Regions from separate parts of the Paenibacillus sp. J22TS3 genome, predicted to be linked through region 3. Evidence: predicted binding sites of a transcription regulator. Region 3 holds the regulator's gene; each other region holds the start of a gene.
The links. The regulator Rex, encoded in region 3, represses fermentation and respiration genes when NADH is low (regulators of the CRP and FNR family bind a similar motif). The targets are predictions, from matches to a motif close to TTGTGAAATATTTCACAA.
Positions count from the first base shown of each region.

Region 1: a site for Rex is predicted at 1,055-1,072, ahead of nirB (nitrite reductase large subunit NirB). Genes of this name have one in related genera too.
Region 2: a site for Rex is predicted at 1,600-1,617, ahead of hcp (hydroxylamine reductase). Genes of this name have one in related genera too.
Region 4: a site for Rex is predicted at 1,746-1,763, ahead of KJS63_RS10575 (TorD/DmsD family molecular chaperone). Genes of this name have one in related genera too.

Region 1 is NZ_BOSF01000001.1:559,496-562,659, reverse strand. Features, by position in the region: gene KJS63_RS02700 (FAD-dependent oxidoreductase) at 1-146, shown strand, start outside; gene ric (iron-sulfur cluster repair di-iron protein) at 311-1,015, shown strand; gene nirB (nitrite reductase large subunit NirB) at 1,177-3,164, shown strand, end outside.
Region 2 is NZ_BOSF01000004.1:622,349-625,512, forward strand. Features, by position in the region: gene KJS63_RS16130 (thiamine pyrophosphate-dependent enzyme) at 1-468, opposite strand, end outside; gene KJS63_RS16135 (2-oxoacid:acceptor oxidoreductase family protein) at 465-1,487, opposite strand; gene hcp (hydroxylamine reductase) at 1,750-3,164, shown strand, end outside.
Region 3 is NZ_BOSF01000001.1:370,770-373,933, reverse strand. Features, by position in the region: gene dinG (ATP-dependent DNA helicase DinG) at 1-987, shown strand, start outside; gene KJS63_RS01680 (redox-sensing transcriptional repressor Rex) at 1,019-1,669, shown strand; gene KJS63_RS01675 (amidohydrolase) at 1,659-2,957, shown strand; gene KJS63_RS01670 (cell wall elongation regulator TseB-like domain-containing protein) at 2,991-3,164, shown strand, end outside.
Region 4 is NZ_BOSF01000003.1:189,753-192,916, reverse strand. Features, by position in the region: gene KJS63_RS10585 (MFS transporter) at 1-809, opposite strand, end outside; gene mobA (molybdenum cofactor guanylyltransferase) at 976-1,629, shown strand; gene KJS63_RS10575 (TorD/DmsD family molecular chaperone) at 1,860-2,549, shown strand; gene KJS63_RS10570 (efflux RND transporter permease subunit) at 2,623-3,164, opposite strand, start outside.

The DNA.
Region 1 (3,164 bases), 190 kb from region 3:
GCAATCCTAGAATTTGGGCGGCAGGGACGGCTGCAGGAGTAAGCGTGCATTCGATTATCACCGCTGGAGATGGAGCAAGGGTTGCGGTGGAATTATTGAGCGAACTGAATGGTGAGCGTTATGTGCAGCATGATGTTTTGAAATAATTCAGGTTAAATTCAGTATATAAATAACGATAAGAGCTTCGGCAGGAATTCTGCCGGGCTTTTTTATTTGTCCATATTCCATGTTACTCAAATCACACACCCTAGTGCAAGGGATCAAGTACGATGTAACTAAATTCACAGACTACAGATAGGAGAGATAAAATATGGGATTAGCTGAACTGTTACTGGGCGGAGAGCAGCAAGTTAGAGATATCGTGATCCGTTTCCCCAAATCCAGCGATTATTTCCGCAGCCGCAGAATTGATTTCTGCTGCGGAGGGAACCGTCCGCTGCAAGAGGCTGTTGAAGAGAGAGGGCTCATCCTGGAGGAAGTGCTGAATGATCTTCGCCAGATGGTCAATGAACACCCTACTGCCAAGGAAGAGAACGATTATACCCGTTGGAACTCCTGTGATCTTATTGCTCATATCGTTAACAAGCATCATGCTTATTTGCGGCAGGAACTCCCGCATATAGAGCAGAACGTGAATAAAGTGTTCCGTGTACATGGACAGCATGAAGCGCATTTGGCCGAGGTACACCGGTTGTTCGGACAATTGAAGGCGGAACTGCTTGAGCATACCGAGAAGGAAGAGGATGAAGTATTTCCGAAAATGGTCAATTGGGAGACCGCGCGGGAACCAGAGACATTGGTCAAATTGCAAACCTCGATTGCTGAGCTGGAAGCGGAGCATGACAAGGCGGGAAATATCCTTAAGGAAATTCGCGCATTAACCCAGGACTTTACACCGCCAGATCATGCTTGCACCACATACAGAATCACCTATTCCCGTCTGGAGGAGCTGGAGGAGATGACTTTCCAGCATGTTCATCTGGAGAATAATATATTATTCCCGCGCTATGAATAAATAGCGCATTTACAGAGGGATACAATTTTGCGGAAAAAGTTGTGAAAATAATCACTAAAGTGTGACAATTCTCACACTTCAGTTACATGGTAGTCGGTATACTTGGTTTAACAAAGGCGATAGATAATCCAATGCCTGAATTGAGTGGGAGGCATATTGATATGGATAAAAAGAAACTAGTGGTCATCGGTAACGGGATGGCTGGAATTAGTACAGTAGAGCAAATTTTAAAGTTATCTTCAAATTTTGAGATTACCGTATTTGGGAGTGAACCTCATCCCAATTACAATCGGATCATGCTTTCCTACGTGCTGGAAGGCAGCAAGACCATTGATGATATCATTCTAAATGATCTGAATTGGTATCAAGAGAACGGAATTACACTTCACACCGGAACCACGGTTACCCGTATTGACGAGAACACAAGGGAAGTTGTCGCAGAGAACGGCATTAGGGTCCCTTATGATAATGTAATTATAGCTACAGGCTCCAAACCATTCATTCTTCCTATACCAGGAAGTGATAAGGAAGGGGTTATTGGTTTCCGGGATATCGCAGACTGCAATCAGATGCTTGAGGCTGCGAAGAGCTACCGTAAGGCTGCGGTAATTGGCGGCGGATTGCTTGGATTGGAAGCTGCTAAGGGACTAGTGCATTTGGGTATGGATGTCACAGTTGTGCATCTGATGAATGATCTGATGGAACGCCAGCTTGACAGCCAGGCGGCGGCGATGCTTAAGGATGAGCTGGAGCGGCAAGGAATCAAATTTGCGATGGGCGTGCAGACGGCGGAACTGCTTGGCGGCAACCGGGTAACCGGGCTTAAGTTTACCGACGGAACCGAGCTTGAGGCTGATTTCGTAGTTATGGCTGTGGGCATCAAACCTAATATCGATGTGGCTGCTGCCAGTGGAATTCAGACAGGCCGTGGTATTCTGGTTGACGATTATATGCGCACATCTATGGAGGGCGTTTATTCGGTAGGGGAATGCAATGAGCACCGAGGTATCTGTTATGGCTTGGTTGCGCCGCTCTTCGAGCAGGGTATGGTGCTTGCGAAGCATATTTGCGGAGTGGAGACTGCGGGTTATGAGGGTTCCGTCGTCTCGACCAAGCTGAAAATCTCCGGGGTGGATGTATTCTCAACAGGAGAATTCATCGATAGTCCTGAGCATCGGGTCATTTCTCAGAAGGATGATTGGAAACGTACCTATAAGAAGATTTTGCTCAAAGACAACGTTATGGTAGGAGCGGTTCTGTTCGGAGACATTACAGAGTCGGCTAATCTTCAGAAGTTAATCAAACAGCACACAGAAATGACGGATGAACTCTATGGCCAGCTTACGGGCAGCGGTTGCTGCGGTGGCGGAGCTAAGAAGACCGCCTCTGTGGAGACAATGGCGGATGACGAGATCGTCTGCGGCTGTAACGGGGTCACCAAGAAGACAATTGTGGATGTGATCACGGAGCAGGGGCTTACTACAGTAGACGAAATTAAAGCCTGCACCGGGGCAACCCGCTCTTGCGGCGGCTGTAAGCCAATGGTGGAACAAATTCTCCAATACGTGCTTGGCGATGGTTTCAAGGAAGCTGCCAAACAGGGGATTTGCGGATGTACCACATTAAGCCGTGATGAGATCGTGGCCGAAATTCAGGCTAAAGGCTTATCAACAACTAAAGAAGTCATGAACGTTCTTGGCTGGAGTCAACCGGAAGGCTGCTCGAAGTGCCGTCCTGCGATCAACTACTACCTGGGGATGCTGTATCCGGACACCCATAGTGATGAGAAGGAATCCCGCTTTGTTAACGAGCGGATGAACGCTAATATTCAGAAGGACGGGACTTATACTGTCGTTCCACGGATGTACGGCGGCGTAACAACTCCAGAGGATCTCAAGAAGATTGCCGATGTATCGCTTAAGTATAACGTGAAGGTTGTTAAAGTGACTGGCGGCCAGCGGTTAGACTTAATCGGGGTGAAGAAGGAAGACCTTCCGAAGGTTTGGAAAGAACTGGATATGCCTTCGGGTTATGCTTACGCTAAATCTCTCCGCACGGTCAAGACCTGTGTCGGTTCGCAATTCTGCCGGTTTGGAACCCAGGATTCCATGGGAATGGGAGCTATCCTGGAACGCAAATTCGAGAGACT
Region 2 (3,164 bases), on a different contig from region 3:
CTGCGGTGAACGGGCGGTCAGAATGACCCAGCCGGTGTTCAGGCCGTAGTAAAGATCCGAATGATCGCCGCGGATATCGAGCGGGCCGCTGACTGCCCGTGTCACCAGGTTCATGACCATCGGGAAACGGGTGCCTGCCTGCACGGGAAGCTGTTCGATCATATACAAGAACCCGTTCGCACTGGTGGCGTTGAATACTCGCGCTCCGGCTGCGGCTGCACCGTAGCAGATTCCCGCCGAGCCGTGTTCACCGTCGGCCGGAATCAGCTTGATGTCGTGTTCACCGCGCGTACGCATCATGTCAAGATATTGGGCGATTTCCGTAGACGGCGTAATCGGAAAATAACCCATGATGTGATAGTTAATCTGGGCGGCTGCGGTGGCAGCCATTTCATTGCCCGATTCGAAGACAGCCGTCTGAGCGGCCGGAACCTTTTGCTCCGTTGATTCTTTGGTTTGTACGGTCATGATCTGACTCCCTCCACAGTTAAATAGGGGAAGACCTGCGGCACACGGTGCTGCTCCGCATAATGCGGTTCTTCCAACATGGCGGCCAAAGCGGTCGTCGGGCAAGCTTCCACACACTTCAGACAGCCTTTGCAGTACTGGTAATCGATGCCCTTCATAAACATCTGCAGGTTGCCGCGTTTATCCGGTTTCTGCTCCCATACGATGCAGAAGTCCGGGCATACCGTATCGCAGGCGGCGCAGTTAATGCAGTCCTCCATCTTGTACTCCGGCAGATACCCCTGCCGCGATCCGCTAAGATCCTTCAGCACACTGTTTGCCGTGACGTTCAGTACTCCGCCCAGCTCCTGCGTTTCATATCCGAGAACCGGCTGCGATCTTGAGAAAGCGGTCTGGTCCATAAGCCCTGTGCCGTTCCCTAGGGACAGGAACTGGACTTCGTTATATCCTCTGTCAAAAGTCCGCAAGTTCGGTTCCACGAGGTGAGGCAGCTTTTTCTCAAAAGTTTTACGGATCACCTGCCGCATATCGTCCGGGTCAAGGAAGCTGCAAATGCGGAACAACGCGCCAAGCATCGCCGTATTGACTTTGGTTTTCTCCTCGACGGCAATTCTCAGCGCATCGATCGCGGCCAGCGTTCCCTGCGTCATCTTCAGATCCACGGCCACTTCGGAAAGATTTCGCGGTGTATTCACAAGCACCGTCCCATCAGACCGTAAACCGCTTATCACATCTACTGTCTTATATAACGCTTCATGAAATACGCCAACTACATGCGGCTGCTCAATGGGACTGTGATCGCGAATCTCCACCTGGGGATCGCAGAATCTTACGAAGCTCTTGACCGGCGACCCTTTTTTCTCCGAACCATAGCTGGAGAAATTGGAGCCGTTAAGCCCAGAGCCGGTTACCCCGGCTTCGGCCAGCATTTTTCCCGCCAGATTGGCGCCAAGCCCACCGATGGATTCGAGACGAATCTCGTAAAAGCCCAGTTCATTTTTTTGAGGCAAAATCGACACGTTCTCTCCTCATTTCTTCTTGTTCTATATGGAATGAATTAAGAAATCACGCATCTTTAGCTCACTCCATAATGGGTATTGAATCCAGTTTAAAAGAAGAAACGACCAGGATTGGTGATTTTAATCACAAACTGAAAAAATAGTGATTCTAATCACTAGTCCTCCCTTGGCAGGGGGGTATACTTCTGTCTGACCGTCCATTTACAAGGCGACTTAATCTGACGATAACGACAAAGATAACACGAAATCGGGAGGAGAAATAATGAATAACAACGAGGCAGGAATGACCTTGAACCATCAGCCATCCATGTTCTGTTTTCAATGCCAGGAGGCATCCAAGGGAACAGGCTGCACCATTGTCGGGGTATGCGGCAAACCGCATGACGTGGCGAACCTGCAGGATTTGCTCGTTTATCTGCTGAAGGGTATCGCTTTTCTCAGTCTGGATGTCCGGCTGCCCGAAGGGCTTGAACAGCGCGTATCGCTGTTTATCATGGACTCCTTGTTTGCAACCATTACGAATGCCAACTTTGACCGCGAGGTGTTTGTGGGGAAAATCCGGGAAGCGATTGCGCTTCGCGGCGAGGTGCGCGCTTATTATGATAAGCAATATCCGGAAGGAACGGCCAATCTCCCTGACGCTGCTGTCTGGGAAGCGGATAACGAAGCTGCTTTTGATGAAAAAGCACGTACGGTTGGTGTGCTCTCCACCCACAACGAAGACATTCGCTCTCTGCGTGAATTGATAACTTACGGCTTGAAGGGGATGGCCGCTTATACGTACCATGCGCTTCACCTGGAGAAGGACGACAACGAAGTGAACCGGTTTATGCGCCGCGCGCTTGCGGCTACGCTCGACGACAGCCTTGAGGTGCAGGATCTGATCGCTTTGACAATGGAGACCGGCAAATACGGTGTAGATGCCATGGCGATGCTTGATGCTGCCAACACCACCGCTTACGGAAATCCGGAAGTTACGAAGGTAAATATCGGGGTGAGAAACCGGCCCGGCATTCTCATCAGCGGCCATGACCTGAAGGATTTGGAAGAGCTGCTGAAGCAGACGGAAGGCACCGGCGTGGATGTGTATACGCACAGTGAAATGCTGCCTGCCCACTATTATCCGGCGTTTAAGAAATATGAGCATTTTGTAGGCAATTACGGAAATGCCTGGTGGAAGCAGAACAGCGAATTTGAAGCCTTTAACGGGCCGATTCTGATGACAACCAACTGTATCGTTCCACCGAAGGACAGTTATAGGGACCGCATTTATACAACGGGCAACACTGGCTTCCCGGGCCTCCGCCATATCCCTGAAGGAACAGATGGGGCTGCCAAGGACTTCTCCGCGCTGATCGAGCAAGCAAAAAGCTGCCCTGCTCCAACGGAACTTGAAACCGGCGAAATCATCGGCGGCTTCGCGCATGCCGCTGTGATGAACGTGGCCGATCAAGTCGTTGATGCCGTGAAATCCGGCGCAATCCGCCGCTTCTTCGTCATGGCCGGCTGTGATGGGCGGATGAAATCCCGCAATTATTACACCGATTTTGCAGCCCAGCTTCCACAGGATACCGTCATCCTGACCGCAGGCTGCGCCAAATACAAATACAACAAGCTGGACCTGGGCGAAATCGGCGGAATCCCGCGGGTTCTGGACGCCGGGCAGTGCAATGATTC
Region 3 (3,164 bases):
GACATCAGCGGTCTATTTAAGGACTTGGTGGCCGAGCGGGACAATATCCGCTCATTCATGAAGCTGGACAACGAAGAGACCGTGTATTGGATCGAAGGCAACGGACATTACCGCAGCCGTTCTCTGCAGATTTACGCGGTGCCAGTTGAAGTTAGCCAACAGCTGAAGGAATATTTCTTTGACAAAAAGAAAAGTGTTATTATGACCTCGGCAACGCTGTCCGTGGACAAATCATTCCAGTACATGATTGAACAGCTGGGACTTCAGGAAGCTTCGGATCAGCATCGGCTGCTTACTTCCATGCTTCCTTCCCCGTTTAAATACCGGGAGCAGGCACTGCTTGTCATTCCAAGAGACTTCCCTAGTGTTAAGGGGAGTGTTGGTGATGACTACTTTGTCAGCACATTGGTGAGCTCGCTCGCTGATGCGGCGGTAGCGACACAGGGCCGTATGTTGGTCCTGTTTACCTCGTACCGGATGCTGCGCCAGGTCTACGATCCGTTGAAGGAGGCGCTTGGCGCGCAAGGCATTACTGTGATCGGACAAGGCGTGGACAGCGGCAATCGCACCAAGCTAACCCGCAGATTCCAAGGTCAGCAGGCCTCCGTACTGCTGGGAACAAGCAGCTTCTGGGAAGGGGTGGATATCCCGGGAGATGCGCTGACAAGCCTGGCGATCGTCCGGCTGCCCTTCCAGCCGCCGAATCATCCGCTGGTGGAGGCAAAGAGTGAGCGGCTTCAGCGGCAGAAGAAGAATCCGTTCATGAAGCTGTCCGTTCCGCAGGCGGTGATCCGGTTCAAGCAGGGCTTCGGACGGCTGGTCCGCTCCTCACAGGACCGCGGAATTGTGATTGTTTATGATACGCGGATTCTTGAGTCCTACTATGGGAAGTACTTCCTGTATTCTTTGCCGGGGCCAAAGATGGAGCATATGCCCACACAGCAAATGGTGTCCCGAATATCAGAATGGCTAGGCACCGGCGATTGACCGGACTCATTAGATTTAGGGGGAAATAGAGATGAAATCGGAGAAAATATCGGACGCGGTTGTGCGCAGATTGCCTGTATATCTGCGCTTTCTGAATGAGCTTAGCCTGCGGGAGGTTGCGACCGTTTCTTCACAGGAGCTTGGACAAAAGCTGGATCTGAATCCGGCACAAATCCGCAAGGATTTGGCATATTTCGGTGACTTTGGCCGTAAGGGAATCGGCTATGATGTTTCATATCTGATTGAGAAGATCCGCCAAATCCTGAATTTGGATCAGCAGATTAACGTGGCCCTTGTTGGGGCAGGTAATCTGGGCCAAGCCTTGTCGAACTACAATACGTATTTGAAAGATAACATGAAGATTGTGGCCCTCTTTGATGCTTCCGAGCACAAGATTGGCCAAAAAATCAACTCATTGACAGTGCAGCCGATTGAGGAATTGGGAGAGACGGTCAAGAGGCTGAATATCCGGATTGGGATTATTACAGTACCCGATATTGAGGCGCAGCGGGTTGCTGATCAGCTGATCAGCGCCGGAATAGAAGCCATACTTAACTTCGCCCCGACTATTCTGAAGGTGCCTGCCGGGGTACGTCTGCATGCGGCGGATTTCACTACCGATCTGCTCAGCTTGGCTTATTATTTGGAGGATGGAAAGGAAGACGAGTGGAATGAGTCGTAAATGGTTGATCAAGAACGGAACCTTTGTGGTATTGGAGCCGGGGCAATCCGTGATCAAGGGATATATGCTGATCGAGGATGATGTAATTAAATATGTTGGAGAGAGTTGCCCGGAAGGTGAAGAGGAGACAGAAGCTTTTGACGGAAGCGGCCTGCTTTTTTCTCCAGGATTGATCAACACCCATGGCCATGCGGCAATGTCCCTGCTGAGGGGTTATGGTGATGATATGGAACTCCAAACGTGGCTTCAAGAGAAGATGTGGCCTATGGAGGCCAAGTTTACATCTAACGATGTATACTGGGGAACATCCCTGTCTGTATTGGAGATGCTCAAAGGCGGAACCACGACCTTCCTGGACATGTACGACCACATGGACCAGGTGGCCAAGGTGGTGCAGGAATCCGGAATGCGCGCGGTGCTCATGCGCGGAGCTATAGGGCTGTGTCCAGAAGACGTGCAGCAGATGAAGCTGGAGGAGGCGGTACAGTTCGCCAAAGACTGGCATGGACAGGCCGATGGCAGAATCACTACCATGATGTCGCCGCACTCCCCTTACACATGTCCTCCGGCATTTATTGAGAAGTTTGTCCAGGCGGCACATGATCTGGACCTGCCGCTGCATACGCATATGTCGGAGACGGCTGCGGAAGTTCAGCAGAACATCAACGATTATGGGACACGTCCTGCCATCCATTTGGAGAAACTTGGATTTTTCTCCCGTCCATCCATTGTAGCCCATGGCGTTCATCTTACCGACGAAGAGATTGAAATCCTGGCCAGAAACAAGGTGGCCGTCTCCCATAACCCGGGAAGCAATCTTAAGCTGGCAAGCGGTGTAGCGCGTGTAATGGATCTTCAGAAGGCTGGTGTGGTCGTTTCTTTGGGTACCGATGGAGCAGCCAGCAATAATAACTTGGATATGTTTGAAGAGGTGAGGCTCGCCGCGTTGATTCATAAAGGCGTATCAGGTGATCCGACTGCGGTGCCTGCGGATGAGGCGCTCAAGATGGGCACCATTTATGGCGCACAGTCCGTCTATCTTCAGAACACTGGCCGTCTTGCCGCTGGCATGAAAGCAGATTTCATTGCTTTGGATACAGATCAAGCGCATTTTGTTCCATATACAGATTTCATTTCCCACATGGTCTACTCTGCAGGGCCGAAGGATGTTAAGCACGTGTGGGTGAACGGGGCGCAAGTCGTGAAGAATGGAAGCTGCATCACAATGGATGAAGAGCGGATTCGCCGGGAAGCTCAAGCATGTTTTGAAGGACTGCTCTCCCGTTAAGCGGAGACTTCTGGCCAGAAAGGAAGTGAAGGCTTGAAGAAAAAGACGAAATGGATTCTGCTCTCCATTCTCATTGTGCTTGTAGTTCTGTTCGGGATACAGCGTTATTATGTATATACCATGAGTGATTACTGGGCAGAGAAGGATGCGGCAATTATTGTGGCGAAGCAGCAGGCGGGACTGGCCTCGGTAGAGCATGCAAGCAAG
Region 4 (3,164 bases), on a different contig from region 3:
TTCATATATCTGCGAAGCAGAATGAGCACACCCACTTCAAATATTGTTGAAATGAACACAGCCAGTCCGACATACAGCTTCGATCCGCCGAGGTCGGTCACGAAAAAGGGCATGAACAGGGCGTTCATGGAATTAGGCACGGCCACGAGCATGCACAGGAACACAAAGGACATAAAATACTTGTTGTGCATCGACCGGGTGAATTCCCAGTAGTTGAGCCAGGGTGTGTCTGGAGCCTTCTGAAGCGGCGGCAGCAGCAAGGTGGCTATAATCGCAAGCAGAAGTATGGCCGTAAATAGAACGATCAGGCTGATTGGACCCGCCGCATCGAGAGACGCCCCTGTGAGAACAGCTATAAATGCCCATCCGATTGAACCCCAAGTCCGGAATGACTCGAATTTCCGTCCCGCATGCTCAGTATAACATAAGGTCAGCGTGTTGCTCTGGGACAAGAGGGGCGTTTGAAAGAAGAAGAATAGGAGCATAGCCAGGTACAGCATCTGATACGTTTCAACACGGTATATCAAATAAGCGATTAACACAAGTCCGGACATCATAAGCAGAAGGACAAATTTGGTGTTCTGCTGGCGGTCGTTGCAGTACTTCCAGAATGGATTCGCTGCAAGGGACACGAGCGGCCCGAAAGCAAGCAGTAATCCAATCTCAAGCTTGTTCATTCCCGCTTCCTGTAAATATAATTGGAAGAAGGCGGAGAATATGGCCATTGCACCAAAAACGAAAAAATTAATCAGCTCCAAAGGAAGCAATGAGGTCACATTTGTTATTGCAGGCTTACGCAAAGGCGCCATTCCTTTCTGGCATGCATCTACATGCAGCCTGAACTCGGGTAACTCAGACAAATGGTCGCTAAGTAAATTAATTCGGGTAAGTTCAATGTATCATGTGATGGAAAGGGATACAAACCATGTTTTTTCGGATTTACTTAATTATGGCACCAAGAGAGGGGAATCATTCATGGAAGTCACAGCGATTGTGATTGCCGGCGGTCTCTCCAGCCGGATGGGTCAGAATAAGGCACTGCTCCCTCTGGCAGGGATTCCGCTTATTGAAAGACTGGTTCGATCTTTGGAGCAAATTGCTCCGAGAGTTGTTATCGTGGCGAATGATGGAGCTCCTTACAGCTATCTTCATAAAGAGGTAGTTCCCGATATCTATTCCCTGGCTGGACCCCTTGCCGGCCTACACGCAGGACTGGCCGCTTCAGGAACTGAGTGGAATCTGGTTACAGCTTGTGATATGCCGTTTATTAACGCTGCTGTTGGTCAGCGTCTCATTGACGAGGCAGAAAGGCATTCTAACGTCAGCAGAGGCCAGGAAGAGGAACTGGAAGCGGTGATTCCCTTAACATCATCTGGCGTACTGCCGCTGCTGTCCATGTACAAGCGTACCGTACTAGCAAGCCTGGAGACTGCGCTTCAGGAAAAGGAATTACGCTTGGTTCCATGGACCAAATCTCTTCAAGCAGCCTATATCCCGGCCCAATTACTGTGCGAGGGTACGGGGACTGATGAGGAGCTGCTGAGCTTTAATATGAACCGCCCTGGTGACTATGAAGAGGCCAGCCGCCGCTATACATCTTGGCTGGGGAGAGACTTTGATCGCCATTAAAGTGTATAAGTTAACACAGGAATAGAATCAGGCAGGGCATCAAAATGTTTCCGGAGAAACTAAAATTTTCGTAAGAAAATGGGTCTCATAGGTGTTCACGGTTATGTCAATTTTATATGTGAATGCGCTCACATATCCAGGAAAGACTTGGCTATAATAAAGGTGAAGAGACGTCGTCGGTCAGGGGGAGACGGTATCTCTACCTGGAATTATATAGGAGCTGACTGAAAATGATTACGACCGTGTTCGAGGATGGCGTGACTGCGAATGAGGAGCAGCTGCTCTGGCTTGAACGAAGGGGCTGGGTTTACCAGCTGCTGGTTGATTTTCTGGGGCGTGAGCCGCGCCTGTCGCTGATTGCCCAATACCGGCGTGAAGCGGCGCTCAAGGGTCCGGTGATTTCAAGTGAAGGCGGCCGGATGCTGAAGGCTTATCTGGAAAGTATTGAAGAGGATAAGCTTCGGCAGGTATGCTATGACGAGGCGGAAGAATATACGCGATTGTTTGTGGGAAGCCCAGCGGTGCTGCCTTTCACAGAAGGTGGATTCCGGGCTAGGAAAGAAGGAATCCAGGTGATGTGGGAATCCTCTCAGCTGGGGACCGTCTATTGTGAATGTGGCGTGGTGTTCAACAAGCTGCACAATGAACGGGATGACCACATGGCCATTGAGCTTGAGTTCATGTCGGTACTGGCCGACCGGATGCTGGTTGCAGGCTGTGTGAGAAATAAATGCACAGAGCTTGCCGACATGCAGCTGTGGTTCATGGAATCCCATCTTATGAAGTGGGCGCCGGCCTTCGCTGAAGCGCTGCAAAGAGAGGCCCGTACTCCCCTTTATAAGGGCCTGGGTGTGCTGCTGTCTGAGTTCCTGAGCAAGGATCTTGAAATGCTGCGTGTCTGGAGAAGTGAGCTTAGTTAATTTCATGTATTCGTCTGTCCCCCCAATAAGAAAGAGAGTCCCCTGATCAGGGAACTCTCTTTTTTGCTTTTAATTATTTGGCCTGGGCTGCAGCCTTGTTGGATCTTCCGCCTCTGCGGATTTTCATCAGGAATTCGTACACCACCGGCACAATCACAAGGGTCAGCAGCGTGGAGCTGATCAGACCCCCGATTACGGTAATTCCGAGACCGCGTGAGATAATCCCCGCACTGTTCTCGAGACCGAATACCAGTGGGAGCAGGGCGCCAATCGTAGCCAGTGCTGTCATCAGAATCGGACGAAGACGGGTCGCACCGGCTTCCAGCAGTGCTTCGCGAGTGGAGAGGCCTTCGCGTTCTTTGTGAATCACCCGGTCGATCAAGACGATGGCATTGGTGACTACGATCCCGATCAGCATGAGCGCACCCATCAGCGAGGATACGTTCAGGGTCTCGCCGCCGATAAGCAGGGCGATCAAAGCACCAATCACTATGAACGGCAGTGAGAACAAAATGGCAAATGGTGCAAGTCCACCGCCAAAGGTGACAACGAGCACGAAATATACGATGGCAATGGCCGCTGCCATAGCCAGACCAAGCTGGGTGAACGTATCGT